DNA from 2 places in the Acidilutibacter cellobiosedens genome. Region 1 is predicted to be linked to the other one. Evidence: riboswitches for the same ligand, from Rfam matches in the RefSeq annotation. Region 1 holds a riboswitch; the other holds the start of a gene.
What was found. A riboswitch is a leader RNA that binds a small molecule or an ion and turns the genes downstream of it on or off. The one in region 1 is predicted to bind S-adenosylmethionine.
Positions count from the first base shown of each region.

Region 2: linked by a shared signal. The riboswitch ahead of EQM13_RS13895 (M20 family metallopeptidase) and the one ahead of EQM13_RS06550 (methionine ABC transporter ATP-binding protein) in region 1 are both predicted to bind S-adenosylmethionine.

Region 1 is NZ_CP035282.1:1,391,253-1,399,139, forward strand. Features, by position in the region: gene ppsA (phosphoenolpyruvate synthase) at 1-1,200, shown strand, start outside; gene EQM13_RS06525 (CDIF630_02480 family spore surface protein) at 1,246-1,413, opposite strand; gene EQM13_RS06530 (HD domain-containing protein) at 1,541-2,134, shown strand; gene EQM13_RS06535 (GNAT family N-acetyltransferase) at 2,315-2,917, shown strand; gene EQM13_RS06540 (MetQ/NlpA family ABC transporter substrate-binding protein) at 3,037-3,834, opposite strand; gene EQM13_RS06545 (methionine ABC transporter permease) at 3,847-4,488, opposite strand; gene EQM13_RS06550 (methionine ABC transporter ATP-binding protein) at 4,489-5,493, opposite strand; SAM riboswitch class I at 5,615-5,715, opposite strand; gene EQM13_RS06555 (hypothetical protein) at 5,952-6,158, shown strand; gene EQM13_RS06560 (spore coat protein) at 6,177-6,455, shown strand; gene EQM13_RS06565 (HAD family hydrolase) at 6,654-7,310, shown strand; tRNA gene EQM13_RS06570 (tRNA-Leu) at 7,390-7,466, shown strand; gene pyrB (aspartate carbamoyltransferase) at 7,608-7,887, shown strand, end outside.
Region 2 is NZ_CP035282.1:2,889,407-2,897,293, forward strand. Features, by position in the region: gene EQM13_RS13890 (sigma 54-interacting transcriptional regulator) at 1-2,674, opposite strand, end outside; SAM riboswitch class I at 2,904-3,015, shown strand; gene EQM13_RS13895 (M20 family metallopeptidase) at 3,114-4,016, shown strand; gene EQM13_RS18755 (hypothetical protein) at 4,095-4,319, shown strand; gene cysK (cysteine synthase A) at 4,534-5,451, opposite strand; gene EQM13_RS13905 (cobalamin B12-binding domain-containing protein) at 6,035-7,687, opposite strand; gene EQM13_RS13910 (NAD/NADP-dependent octopine/nopaline dehydrogenase family protein) at 7,687-7,887, opposite strand, start outside.

The DNA of each region.
Region 1 (7,887 bases):
ATGGTCCCAGCCATGAGAAGAGCCCGTGCAGTAGTTACCGACGAGGGAGGAAGAACGTGCCATGCGGCAATTGTTTCAAGGGAATTGGGAATTCCATGTATAGTGGGAACTAAAACCGCTACCGAAACTCTTAAGGAAGGAATGAGTATAACGGTAGATGCAACAAGGGGAGTAGTATATGAAGGAAAGGTATTTAAGAAGGAAAAAGAAGACACAGGGAAATCAGATATATCTTCCCAAAATCCCGCGGCATTAGACAATTTAGTATATCAATTGTCTCCTATTACGGCAACTAAAATATATATGAATTTGGGAGAACCTTCAATTATAAATAGATATAAAGAATTACCTTTCGATGGGATTGGACTTATGAGAACCGAATTTATATTTACTAATATGATAGGAGCCCATCCTATGTATTTGGTTAAGACAAATCAAGGTAAAGTACTTATAGATAAGATGTCGGAAGGAATAACTACGGTTGCTCAAGCAATATATCCGAAGCCTATTGTTGTGAGACTTAGTGATTTCAGGACTAACGAGTTCAGGGGTTTAAAAGGCGGAGATGAAGTAGAACCCGTTGAAAATAACCCCATGATAGGATGGAGAGGCGTATCACGATATATATCTCCTGAATACGAGGAAGGTTTTAGACTTGAATGTAGGGCACTTAAGAAGGTAAGGGAGGAATACGGACTTACTAATGTTTGGGCGATGCTTCCATTTGTAAGGACTACTTGGGAACTGGTAAAGGTTAAGGAAATAATGGCATCGGAAGGACTGGTACAAGGAAATAATTTTAAATTGTGGATAATGGCAGAAGTTCCTTCCGTAGTATTTGAAGCAGAAGAGTTTGCTCAATTGGTTGATGGTTTCAGTATAGGAAGTAACGACCTTACTCAATTGATAATGGGAGCAGACAGGGATTCCGGGATATTAAATAATATGGGTTATTTTGATGAAAGAAATGAAGCAGTAAAGAAAGCAATATCCATATTAATTAAAGCTACACATAAATACGGAAAGACTATTTCCATATGCGGCCAAGGGCCGTCCCAATATCCTGAATTCGCAGAATTCTTAGTTCAAGAGGGAATTGACAGTATGAGCGTCAATCCTGATACGGTCAATTATACCAGAAGGTTGGTTGCCTCTGTTGAACAGAGAATTATACTTAAGCAAGCAAGAAAATTAAAATAGACAGATAGACCCTATTATAGGCTGATATTTTGGTAGAATATCAGCCTACTTTTTATTTTCTTCCACCCATTTTTTGGCTTCTATAACTCCTCTGAGACTTGGTATGGATACTTTAGATTCAGGTTTTAATTTTTCCGTATCGTCATAAGCATTCATACTTTGAGGTTCAATGGGCATATCGGGTTTTTTAACCTTTGTTTTTTTCTTTTTCATATTTTCACCTCTTCCATTACTTATTATTTACATATCAGAAAATAAAATTCCGGGATAAACTTATTTTTTAAAAGAATCATTTATGGTAGACTAATAGGTGAATTCGAATTATAAGGGGGATGAAGATATGGACTTCAAGGAATTAGATAGGGAAATTGAATTTATTGTAGAACTGGACAAGATGAAGAGCATATTCAGACAGACGAGTCTTATAAACGGTACAAGGAGAGAAAATGATGCGGAACACTCTTGGCATTTAGCATTGATGACTATGATATTATCGGAATATGCCGATAACAAGATTGATGAATTTAAGGTAATAAAGATGGTGGTGATCCATGATTTGGTCGAAATATACGCAGGAGATACATTTTGTTATGATGAGAAAGGAAATATGGATAAAAAAGAAAGAGAACTTAAAGCAGCGGAGAAAATATTCGGAATGATTCCGGGGAAGAAAGGAGAAGAATTGAGGTCCCTTTGGGAGGAATTTGAGGCAATGAAAACGGATGAAGCCTTATTTGCAGCTTCCATGGACAGACTTCAACCCTTTATAATGAATTATAATTCTTCGGGAGGAACATGGAAAAAATTTAATATTTCAAAAAAACAGATACTTAATAGAATTGCCCCGTTGAAAAGAAGTTCAAAAGTGCTTAATGATTATGCGGAGAGACTAATTGAAGATTCTTTCAAGAAAGGATATATAACTAAAGAATAAGAACTATATTTTATTTGTCAAATTCAAATTTGTATGATATTTCTGCTTGCGATTAAGAAAGTAAGGTATGTTGGTGTAATCTGAAAGCTAATAGTATTATACAGCAGTGATTATCAATAGAAATAAGTAATAACGCTTTGTTTTCAAAAGCTGCTATAAATAAGAAAAGGAGACATTAGTATGAAAACAATTAGACTGGTTCAGGAAACAGATGCCGCAGAAATTCTGGCAATATATGAGTTCTACATTAAAGAAACAGCTATTACTTTTGAATGTGAGACTCCTTCCTTAGATGAATTTAGAAATCGCATAAAGGAAATATCATCCGAATATCCTTATATAGTCTGCTTGTCGGATAAAAAAATTATTGGATACGCATATGCGCACAGACAAATGGAGCGGGCTGCGTATCAATGGAATGCAGAGTTGTCTGTGTACATTGATAAAAACTGTTTGCGCTGCGGAGTGGGCAAAGCACTTTACAATACCTTGATTGAGATATTGCAGATGCAAAATGTGCGCAACGTATATGGGGGCATTACATCTCCTAACGAAAATAGCAAAAAATTGCATGAACACCTCGGATTTAAAAAATTAGGTGTATACCACAACACAGGATATAAGTGCGGCGCATGGCATGATGTTGCATGGTTTGAAAAGACTATTGGAAATTACGATCTTGACCCTAAACCATTCTTATCAATTCGAGAAATTGACAAGAAAACAATTATGGAAATATTGAATCGTCATAATGAATTGCTTAATTCCATGTTAGCAGAATAACATGGGGCAATGTTGACAATCTCAGATAATTCAGTATAGCCTGCAAAAAAATGCGCCTTAGCGCATTTTTTTGTTATGGAACTATATATGCAATTGGTAATTGTGTATTTTTCAAAGTTCTAAAATGCAGGGATTACTCCGCCATTATATTTTTCTTCAATGAATTTTTTTACCTTTTCGCTTTGGAGAGCTTTTATTAATTTCTGGAATTTTTCTTGGTTTTCTTCTCCGCCTCTTACAGCAACTATATTAGCATAAGGGGAGCTTTTATCTTCAAGTATTAAAGCATTTTTCGTAGGAACAAGATTAGCTTCAAGGGCATAATTTCCGTTGATTACAGCACCATCTACATCTCCGAGTACTCTTGGCAATTGAGCGGCTTCCAATGCCTCAAATTTTAAGTTCTTTGGATTTTCTGCGATATCATTTTCTGTAGACAAAATATTATCCGGATCTTTTAATTTTATTATTCCGTTTTCCTGAAGAAGCAGAAGTGCTCTTCCTCCGTTTGTAGGATCATTTGGAATCGCAATGGTACTTCCGTTGGGAATTTCATCTATGGATTTGTATTTTTTGGAATATAATCCCATGGGTTCAATATGAACAGCACCTATAGATACGATATTTATATTTTGCTTTTCTTTAAATTCGTTCATATAAGGGAGATGTTGAAAGAAATTAGCATCGATTTCTTTGTCGGCTAAGGCCGTATTTGGCTTTACATAGTCGGTAAATTCAATTACTTCGAGTTTAATTCCCTCTTTTTCTAAATCATCTTTAATCAAATCTACAATTGCTTTGTGAGGTTCGGGAGAAACTCCGATTTTTATTACATTTTCTGCACTTTCTTTTTTCCCGCACCCGGTGAGCAAAGTAAAAATTAAAATGGCAATTAATATTAAACTGAATTTTTTCATTATAATTCCTCCTTATTTTTTATTTAATTTGTGAGCCAATTTATTGCCAAATAGCTGTATTCCCTGAACCAGAATAATAATTATTATTACGGAAACTACCATTATGTCGGTTTGAAATCCATAGAGCCCATATCTTATGGCCAGATTTCCCAAACCACCTCCTCCGATAGCTCCTGCCATAGCAGAATAGCCGATTAAATTGATAACAGTTAGGGTAATTCCTGACACTAAGGAAGGCATAGCTTCGGGAATCAATACTTTAAATATGATTTGTCTGACTGTAGCTCCCATGGCTAAACTTGCTTCCACGACTCCTTTATCTACCTTTTTTAATGCCTCTTCTATTACTCTTGCAACGAATGGAGCGGCAGAAATGGAAAGAGGGACAATTGTAGCAGTCGTTCCGATGGTCGTTCCCACAATAATTCTGGATACGGGAAAAACGAGGATCATGAGTATGATAAAAGGAAAGGATCTTAGAATATTGATTATTCCTTCCAGAATCTGATTTAACATAAGCTTCTCCCATATTCCGCCTCTTTCGGTAATTGTTAATAATACACCTAAAGGGAATCCTAAAAGGAGAGAAAATATAGTAGAGAAAAATACCATATATATAGTTTCTAAAGTTGCTTCATATACCAGTTGCCCCATTTAAATCACCTCGAAATTGATACCTTGATTATTAAGCCAAGATAGGGACTTTTCTATTTCTTCATTTTCTCCGTCTACTTGAACAATCAAATATCCAACGCTCGTTTTATTTAGATCGTAAATATTTCCGGAAAGTATGTTTACAGAAATATTAAATTTTTTTATCATATCGGATACAACCGGTTTTCTTGCGTTTTCTTTACTAAAGCTTAGTCTTATTAATTTTCCGTGATCAATTTTAGGCAGTGGAACGAATTCATCGGTGTTTATATTCAGGCTGTTTATAAAAGAACGACTAATTTTTGTCTTAGGATGTCTGAATAATTCTTCGACAGTATTTGATTCTATTATTTTACCGTTTTCTATGATAGCGACTCTGTCACAAATATCCTTAACCACTTCCATTTGATGAGTAATCATGATTATGGTGACATTGAATTCATCTCTTATTTTTTTTAGCAATGCCAAAATCGATTTGGTGGTTATCGGATCCAATGCGGAAGTACCTTCATCACTGAGGAGTACTTTAGGGTTATTTGCTAATGCTCTTCCTACTGCTACTCTTTGTTTTTGACCCCCGCTTAACTGGGCTGGATAGGAATTTATTTTATCTTCTAATTCAACATATTTCACGAGTTCTTTTGTTCTTTTATCTATGTCTTTTTTATCCATTTTTTCCAATCGCAATGGAAAGGCTATATTATCGTATACATTTTTTGAGGAAAGAAGGTTAAAGCTCTGAAATATCATTCCTATTCCCTTTCTTTCTTCTCTCAGTTCATTTTTATTCAAATTTGTGATATTCACATTATCAATTATTATTTTTCCGCTGTCAGGTTCTTCAAGACGATTTATACATCTGATAAGAGTTGATTTACCTGCACCGCTCAACCCTATTATTCCAAATATCTCACCTTTTTCTATGTTTAAATTTATATTTTTTAAAGCAATAATTTTTTTATTATCTTGTATATAAGTTTTTGATAAGTTTTCAATGGTAATCAACAAATTCACCCCTTTAAAGAATTACTCTGTGAAGTAATAAAGACAATAAAATACCTCTCTCAATGATTTAAGGTTTTTTAAATAAAAAAACCTCTTTTCGGAAGAAAGAGGACTATATCCCCTCTCATCTCTCGGCAAGTATTACCGTAGGAATTGGCACCTTGTATTTACACAGGTTGCCGGGTTTCATCGGGCCAGTCCCTCCACCTCTCTAGATAAGAGTTTAAACTTACTATTAATTTGTATAATAAATATTCTAATAGTAATTTAAGTTTTTGTCAATATTTTTTAAAAATTAAAAACTATGTTTCCATTAAAAATTTTTTTATAATATTTTATTATAGTTAAAGTATTTTTCTATGAATAAAAAACTATTCTAAAATCTTAAATGAATAATAGACAAACTAAAGACACAAAATATTTAAGGAACAAAATATTTTGTGGAAAGGAGAAATTTTATGGCGCTTAAAAATACTGTTAATTTAGGAAATATTAATCAAAGTGAACTTCAAAGCATAAGGGAAATTGCAAGTTGTCATCAAACGATGGCTGCCAAATTTGATCTATACTCTAATCAATGTCACGATGCTCAGCTTAAACAGATGTTTAAGCAGTCCGGGCAAGATGCTCAAACTACCGCATCTAATTTAACAAATTCACTATAAAAATTAAGGAGGGATAATATGCAAGAAAAAGATATGGTAAGTGATGTTTTGACAGGAACGAAAGCCAGTATAGAATCTTATACCAAAGCTATAACGGAATGTTCCAATCAGCAATTGAGGAGCACATTGCAGCAACTTAGAAATGAAGCGGAACAATTTCAATATCAGTTATTCCAAATAGCAGAAAAAAAAGGATACTATAATCCGGCTCCTCCTGCTGATCAAAAATCTATTCAGACTGTTAAAACCGGCCTTTCATCTGGAATGTCCGGGACTTCAGGAATGAATATGCATTAAATCCAAATAGGAGAATATACTTTTTTGAAATCCCTTGAAATGAGATAATATTTCATTTCAAGGGATTTTTAGAATGGAAACAATTGATTAGATATTTCTAATGTATTGAATATAAAATACACTTGAGTTAAAATATATTAGGATGTCTTCAACATTTGAAGCATGAGACTTAAATAAATTTGCAGGAGGGTCAAGGCAATGGATTTATTGTTAACTATTTTTGACATGGACGGATTGATGTTTGATACAGAAAGAATATCATACGAAGCTTGGAAGGTAGCAGCTGAAAAGTATAAATTTGAGATAAGTTCAGAAACATATGAAGGGCTTATATGTAAAACAGAAGAAGATCTATTAAAAGAACTGAGATACATATATGGGGAAGCTGCTCCTATAAATGAATGGAGAAATTATATGAAGAAGGTAAGAGGAGAGATTATAGATAAGAATAAGACCGTCCGTAAAAAGAAAGGGCTGGATTCTCTGATAAATTTTTTAAGGAATAAAGATATTAAAATTGCTGTGGCATCTTCAAGTTATCGGAAAACTGTAGAAAAATATTTAAAACTTGAAAATTTGACGGACCATATAGATATAATTGTTTCCGGAGACGAGGTTTTAAACGGTAAACCGAATCCCGAAATATTACTAAAGGCTTGTAGCAAAGCCAATGTGGATACTTCAAAAGCGTTAGTTTTGGAAGATTCTTTACCGGGGATAAAAGCTGCAAAAAATGCAGGGATTAATGTTTTTCTTGTTCCCGATATGGTAAGAAACAAAGAAATTGAATCTTCAGCAGACAAGGTATTTAATAGTTTGGAAGAAGTTCGAATATATTTATCTTCTGTATTATAAAAATTAGAAAAATGGATATATAAAACAAAAAATATTTTTCTTGAAAGATTAATTATTCTATGTTAGAATATATGTAATTGCACGAGTGACGGAATTGGCATACGTATACGATTCAGGTTCGTAGTTTTGAGGGTTCGAGTCCCTCCTTGTGCACCATAAAAATACCTTTAAATTGATCCTGAGAGATCAAAAAGGAAAGTATAGGCAAGCTAAGCTGTGCCTTCCTTTTGAGGAAGGTTTTTTTATGTCCTTTTCATTTAAAATAGTCCAGTGAGGCTAAAAAGGAGGGAATATAAAATGCTTAAAGGAAGACATTTGATTGATCCATTGGATTTTTCGGTAGAAGAATTGGATGAAATTTTTTCTTTTGCCGAAGAAATAATTGCTGAGCCGAAAAGATACAGCAGTTTATGTAATGGAAAAATATTGGCTACATTATTTTATGAGCCCAGTACAAGAACAAGATTTAGTTTTGAAGCGGCTATGCTTCGACTTGGAGGAAATGTTATAGGCTTTTCCGAACCTAATTCAAGTTCCGTTTCCAAAGGGGAAAGTATCCCAGATACTATCAGAACAG
Region 2 (7,887 bases), 1.5 Mb from region 1:
CATCGGCTATGACACTAAAAGATTCATCAACATAATTTATAAACTGTCCATGACACTGTTTAAATTCATCCAGCCCTTTATATGACATTATGGGTTCCTTCATCACCAATCTTTCTATAAGACAGCTTATATGGATATACAAACTTATCTTTAAATCATTGGTGAAATACTTTTTTAGTCTTCGCTCAAGATCATTTATTATAATTTCAACCTGATCGATTATTTTGTTGGAATTTAATATAGTTATATTTTCTATAACATTTTGCAGTGAAAATAATTTTACTATAGCCTGATTAATCTTCTCTACATCTTCTTTACCTGCAATATTTTTTAGTGCCTTTTTAAGAGCACTGTAGCCTTTGCTGAGTATTAAATCTTCCAAAGACAAATACTGAATCTCTTGAATCCCTGGATTAATCGTCCCTATTATCAATTTTACTTCATATTCCTTAAATATTTTATCTTCGGTTCCATTTCCTTTAAGTTTATTATAGTCATAGGCAATTATTTCTATATTGTTATCCATGAGGCATTTGGCAAATAAATCCCTTATTTTTACCGCGACTCCTATTCCGGTCATACAAGTCACGATTATGGCATCTTTTTTGTTTCTGTTATATTTAATAAATTTATACCTATTATTATTTTCAGCTACAGATTCCGATACAACTTTTTCTAATTCTTCTCCTCTTATTATCTTGTTGCCTACTCCTATGGCCAATTGAGTAGTAATATTGTTCACAATCCCTATATCTCCATTTACAATATCCCCAATGGATCTGTATATTTCCTCCAAAGAACCCATATCCACCAATATAATAACCCCTGAAGACGTATTTATGCCCTTTAGATAACTGCATATTTTATGCATAATCTCTTGAATAGACATTTCTATAGGCATATCAAAAGCTTCAAAAATAAACTGCCTCAGAAGCCTGTTTGCAACGCTTGCAATACTGCTCGCTGTAGAATATCCGTGAGAAATAATTACAGCGGTAATATTTTCCCCGTTATTTTCTTGGTTAAATGTATTTATATATAATGTAAAATAAATTAATATTAATCTGTCGGTTTTCATATCAAGATTAACCTCAATAAGTCCTGTCATCTTTTTTGCAATTAAAAATTCCTTTGGGAAAACATCTTCTATAATATTCAAAGCAGCCTCAAAGTCATAGTTACCTTCGAGTTTTTTTGTAATACCATCATACATTATATTTATCAAATATGTAAAAACGATGGATGCATTGCCGTAATATCTGATTCCATATAAGTTCTCCATAATTTTCAAAATATTCTGTATAACCTTCTTAGTTTCATTATAAAAAACAGTGTCATTATAATTTTCTATATCTTCAAATATAATTTTATCTAAAACTTTATCTATGGTTGTCGTCATTTTTTTCTTGAAATTCCGTATATCGGTTTTATTATTCTTATAATCCCGAATAGAATCAAGCAGTACCTCTGTTTCTTTATTTATCGTGGAATCTTCAAATATATCATTGGGGGCATAATCTTTAGGTATATCTTTAGATACAAACATGCTGCTGAATATACTTCCTGTTAAAATAAAATCAACTTTGGTCTTAATTTCTGCAGGTAAATCGTATAAATGTATTTTCAATATCTTAACACTGTCCATTACATATGCACCATAAGCCGACGCACAACTGTATTTGATTGCATTCTTCAGTTTTCCTATATTTCCCGATATATTGATCTTTAATAAAACATCCATCACCTGTTTACTGACAACAATATCTATTCCGATATTTTTTGATTCTTCCTGATAAAAATTGTATATCATCTGCAATTTTTCCTGAACAGGCCTTCTGAACAAATCCGGTATGCTTACAACTAAAGGTATACGACGTAAAAATGTGTTAATAAGACTCAAAGACGGTTCTTCCGTCGTAGCAAAGATAAATCTAACCTTTGATGACCTCCAATTGTTAGACTCTCCTAATCTTCTGAATATTCCTTTATCAAGAAATAAAAAAAGTTTCTCCTGTCCTTCCGGAGTCAGCCTATGAACTTCATCTAAAAACAAATAACCTCCATTAGCTTCCTCCAACAACCCTATTTTATCCTTATCAGCACCTGTAAAAGCACCTTTCACAAAACCAAATAAATTTGCCGACAACAATTCCGGATTGTCTGCATATTCTGCACAATTAAATATGACATAAGGAGCATCTTCGGCTATTATTTTGTTATTCTTTGCATATTCATATATAACTTGTGCCATAAAACTTTTACCTGTACCGCTATTTCCTATAAGAAGCAGGGGAAGACCGTCAGGAGGATATGTAGCAGCCGACTTGCACATTTTGACCTGTTCTCTAAGACTTCCATGACTTCCTATTATCTTGTCAAAGGGATCGTATTTTTCAACTGCCGTTCCTCTTCCGATTTCCACATGACCAATCGTTTTCTGCAATATAGAATTATTTTCATAGGCATCCCTGTCTATGAAATAAACAGGTCTCGTATTAATTTTTATTGCTTTGCCTTCCATATACAATTCATTCAGCAAATGACTTGCAACATTTCTTTTGATATTTAATTCTTTTGATATTTCGCTGGCAGTTACACCTCTCTTTTTGTTATTACACAAATCTAAAGACATAACTTTTAAAAAATTATATACTTTATCCTTGTTCCTTTTCATACTTATCTTATTCTCCTTCTTTGCTAAACATTAAATTTTATATTTTAACGTTTAGCTGCCACATAAAATTGTACTTAAAATATTTCTTATTATTTTGTTATTTAATCCATTATACCCTATTTAAGCCTTATATGCTATAAAGTAAAGTGACGATGGATTATAAAAAAATTTGTTGACATTTTTAAATAATGCTTGTATAATTCATTATTAATAATTGAATATGAAAAACTTCTTATCCAGAGAGGTGGAGGGACTGGCCCTATGAAACTTCGGCAGCGGATTCTTTTCATTAGAGAATGCTGTGCCAATTCCAGCAAGCTTTATAGCTTGGAAGATAAGAAGAGCGAATGTATCATCTTTTGATATAAACCTCTTCTTACTTTAAATTAAGAAGAGGTTTTTCATTTTCATAATATGTCAGAAGAAGGTGATGCTTAAAATGTCAGAAGAAATAAAACAAAAGATTTTAAAAGATGTAGAATCCAATAGTTCTAAGTATATTTCCATAAGTCATGAGATTCACGATCACCCTGAAATAGGAAATGAGGAAATCTTGGCCAGTAATCTATTAACACAGCTTTTAATATCAGAAGGTTTTTGCGTAGAAAAAAATGTAGCAGGTCATCCCACAGGATTTATTGCAAAAAAGGAATCTTCTCATTTATCGGGGCCTACCATTGGATTTTTAGCCGAATATGATGCACTTCCTAAATTAGGTCATGCTTGCGGCCATAACATCATAGGAGTCAGTAGTGCCGCGGCAGCAATTGCTTTAGGAAAAGTATTGGACGAAACGGGAGGAAAAGTTGTAGTTTTAGGCACTCCTGCCGAGGAAGGAGGAAATAACGGAAGTGCCAAAGGAAGTTTTGTAAAGCATAATCTATTGAAAGGAATCGATGCTTGTTTAATGGTTCATCCCGGAAATAAAACATATACTACAGGAAAATCTCTTGCGGTAAATCCCCTTGATTTTGAATTCATAGGAAAATCCGCTCATGCATCAGCAGCTCCCGAAAAGGGGATTAATGCCTTAGATGGAGTTATACTTTTATTTAATGGGATAAATGCTCTGCGTCAGCATGTAACAAGTGATGTAAGAATTCATGGAATAATTACCCATGGTGGAGATGCGCCTAATATTATACCTGAATATGCCAAAGCCCGCTTTTTCATAAGAGCAGATACAAAAATTAAATGCGACAAAGTCACTCAAAGAATAAAAGGCATTGCTAATGGTGCCGCTCTTGCTACCGGAGCAAAGGTAAATATTATTGAATTTCAAAATTCAGTTGATAATATTCTGCCTAATAAAAAATTTGACGATGTTTTTAAAGAAATCTGAGAATCCTTTGGTTTAGATATTCATTCGCCGGAAAATAAAGCCAGTGGATCCAGTGATGTTGGAAATATCAGTCACGTAGTGCCAACTATTCAGCCTTCAGTTAAAATAGGTCCTGACAATTTAGTAGGACATACAATAGAATTTAGGGAAGCCGCTCGTTCAAAGGATGGTGACAGAGCCCTCTTATTAGGAGCTAAAACATTGGCTTTAACAGGATTAAAATTAATTTTAAATAAAAAATTGTTGAAAGAAATTAAAGACGAGTTTGAATATCAATTAAAGAATGAAGCTAATGAATTTTAACAATTTAATTTTGTAACATATTTAAAATTGTAAGTTTCTTTTTTAATATAAATTAACTCCTCCAAATTTTTTGAAACTCATCTTACGGAAAATCCAAATTAGGATAAATGGAATTTTCATATAGTTAAAAAAATAATACGGATTTTAAAAAATCCGTATTATTTTTTAGTTTTGTAAATTTTATGATAATAATACTTCAACAAATAAATTGATTTTAGCTAAATATTCCCGTACTTAAATATCTCTCTCCATTATCCGGAGCAATAGCCAATACAGTTTTGCCTTTTCCTAATTTCTTTGCCCATTGTAGTGCTGCATAGACCGCTGCTCCCGATGAAATTCCTACAAGTATCCCTTCTTCCCTTGCCAGTTGTCTTGTAGTTTCAATGGCATCTTCATTAAATACCGTATTTATATCATCCAATAAATCAAGGTCCAGTATACTTGGAACAAAGTTAGCTCCTATTCCTTGTATTTTATGAGGACCTGCTTTTCCTTCAGACAATAAAGGTGAAGATTTTGGCTCTACGCCTACTATTTTCACATTACTGTTCTTCTCCTTTAGAACCTTCCCTACTCCTGTAACTGTGCCTCCTGTACCTATACCTGCAATAAATACATCTATGTTACTCCCCAGATCTTTGAGTATTTCTTGAGCTGTGGTTTCAATATGGGAAAGAGTATTATTTTCATTGCCAAACTGATAAGGTATATAATAATTTGAATTTTGCTTTGCAAGTTCTTCTGCTTTATCTACTGCTCCCTTCATCCCGTTTGAGCCAGGAGTTAAAACAACCTCTGCTCCAAAAGCTTTGAATAAATTTCTTCTTTCTATACTCATAGTTTCCGGCATAACAAGAATAACTTTATATCCCTTTGCAGCACCTACCATGGCAAGACCTACTCCGGTATTTCCGCTTGTTGGTTCCACTATTACATATCCTTTTTTTAACTTTCCCTCTTCTTCAGCTTTTTCAATCATATATAGTGCTGGCCTATCTTTAACACTTCCACCCGGATTAAAATATTCAAGTTTTACATATATATCCGCATAATCTTTCCCTACCAATTTGTTTAATTTGACGATAGGTGTGTTGCCTATTAGCTCTAATACATTTGTTGCAACTGTCATTTAAATCCCTCCAAATTAATATTTTAATACTAAATTTATGCCCTTTAAGCTTTTTTATAACCCATAGAAAAATCCTGTTTACCTTAATATAGATTTTTCGTAAAATGGGTTTTAAGAAAGGTTTCCTTAATATATTAATGTCTCAATGGAAGCCTTTCTTCATTCACAAAATATTATTATTTTATGAATTACTAAAAAGCATTAAATTTATTGAAACAAAAAAACTTCTGTCTCCGAAATAAACAATTTCAGAGGCAGAAGTTTTGCTTCCACGGTCCCACTCTGTTTAGATGAACAAACATCCATCTTTAAATCCGGCACTTTCATGCCTTATCTCTATAACGGAAGAATTCCGTAACAGTCTACTTTCCCTACGGTTTCGACTTAACACTCCCAAGAGCACTTTTGATATGTCCAACTATAGAGTTCTCTCACCGCCTGAACTCCTCTCTGTATATCTTTCATATCATACTTTCCTTGATCATAGCGTTTAAAATTTAATTCATACTAAATTACTATACATTCATAATAATTCATATTCAAAAAAAAGTCAATAGTTTATTTTAAAACTCTATAGCTATTTTTATGAAATATTTATTTCATAATCAATATCTCCGGCCATTATTCTTTCAATTCTCTCTCCTTCAGTAATTACCCTGTTCAATTTCTCATCAAAGGGGTACATTCCTCCATTTACAATTCTTGTAGTTAATTTCCCGCATGCAGCACTATTTCCTTTTAAATGAGGTGCATCAAGAATACCTATTTTAACCGCTTCTTCAAGAATAACAGGATCTGTTAGAGGATCTTTTGAACTGTTAGATAGACTCTTAATGGAATTTATTATTATGCTGCCGTCTTTTATAAGCTGAGCCTTCCTTCTCTGAACATCTATATCGTCAACCATATTTATATCTCCCAAGAATATATTTTTCAAAACTCCCCTAACTATCATACAGGATTCTATTATATCATCTGCTGTTGCCGCATGATGAGCTTCACAATATCCTACTACGTGGTATATATGAGGTTTTATAGCCATAGATAGATAAGCAGATGATGCCAACTGTCCTTTTGCCTGGTATAGATTAGTAGGAAAACTTGCGAGGCCGGCTCTCGCTTGACGGTAAACCCTAAAATTCTCGTCTTCTAAGTTTTCAATAAGCTCTATCATTGCTAACATCTTGGCTAAGTCCATCTTAGGAGATATTGATGCAGGAACGTTAAACATATATTGTGAAATATAATCTTTTACTCCCATTTTCTTTGCATTATAGGCTGCCAAATAAGCCGTAGCCACTCCTACAGCATCATGAGCATCTCTCAAACTCCAATGATGAGATTCGTTTGCCTCTACAGGTATATTTCTCTGGCCATGCCACTTCATAACTTTTTGATTTTCCCTTATTGCTTCTTTTATTTTTCTGGGTCCTCTTTTATCTAACTCACTGTACCAGAACAAGGGGACAGCACACCAGGCATTATGAATAGTTTCCTGAAGCATTTCACTGTACTTGATCAAATTTTTTGTTCCGCTATAACATCTCATCAGAGGATAATTCCCCTTCTGAGCTGCTTCATATAACTTCGAGAAATCTTCTTTTGTCCTTAGCGGAACTCCTCCTGCTCCATCTAACCTCGAATCCATTTTGTCCTGGTCAAAAAAGTATTCCTGAGCATTTTGGTCCGGAGCAATGGATATTACATCCAGAACCTTTGAATCCGATATTTTATCAATAGCTCTGACAGTTTCCTCAACCGATGAAAGTCCTATATGATGTCTTAGTACAGGATATGGATATTTCCAATTAATCCTTGATATTAAATCTCTGGGATACGTTTCCTCCACTCTTAATTTTTTATTTCTCAAAATGGATATTACTTCGTCTACGTCTTCACCTCCATAAAATACTTTCTTAAATATACCACTTTTTTCGGCTACCTTCCCTGTCGGTTCCGTTCCCCCAAAGAGCCATATCTTATCTTTCAAATCTGATTTCTCCAATTTCTCTTTTAACTCATTTAGAATAGCTTCCAAAGGCTCCGGACTTAATCTATAGCTTAACCCTATTACATCCGGATCGGAACATTTTACATTTTCAATCACATCATCAATAGGTAAAGATATTCCCATAAAATCTACTTCATATCCTTCCCTCTCCGCTAAAGCAGAAAAGTTCATTACACCGGCTACATGCACACAATTTCCTATTGTACAAAGAGACATTTTTTTCATTAGGCAACCACTCCTTCTTTATTATCTAATAATTTTCCCGTTCTGGCCAAATGGTGTATTTGAAATTTATCCAGTCCTTCCAATCCCAATTTTTTAACTGTTCTTCCCTCTTCCCAGAAATTTTTTCCGGTAATTATTTCTGAAAGAACTATAATTGAATCTATTGCCGGAGTCTCTATATCTAATTGCTTTGCTAAAGA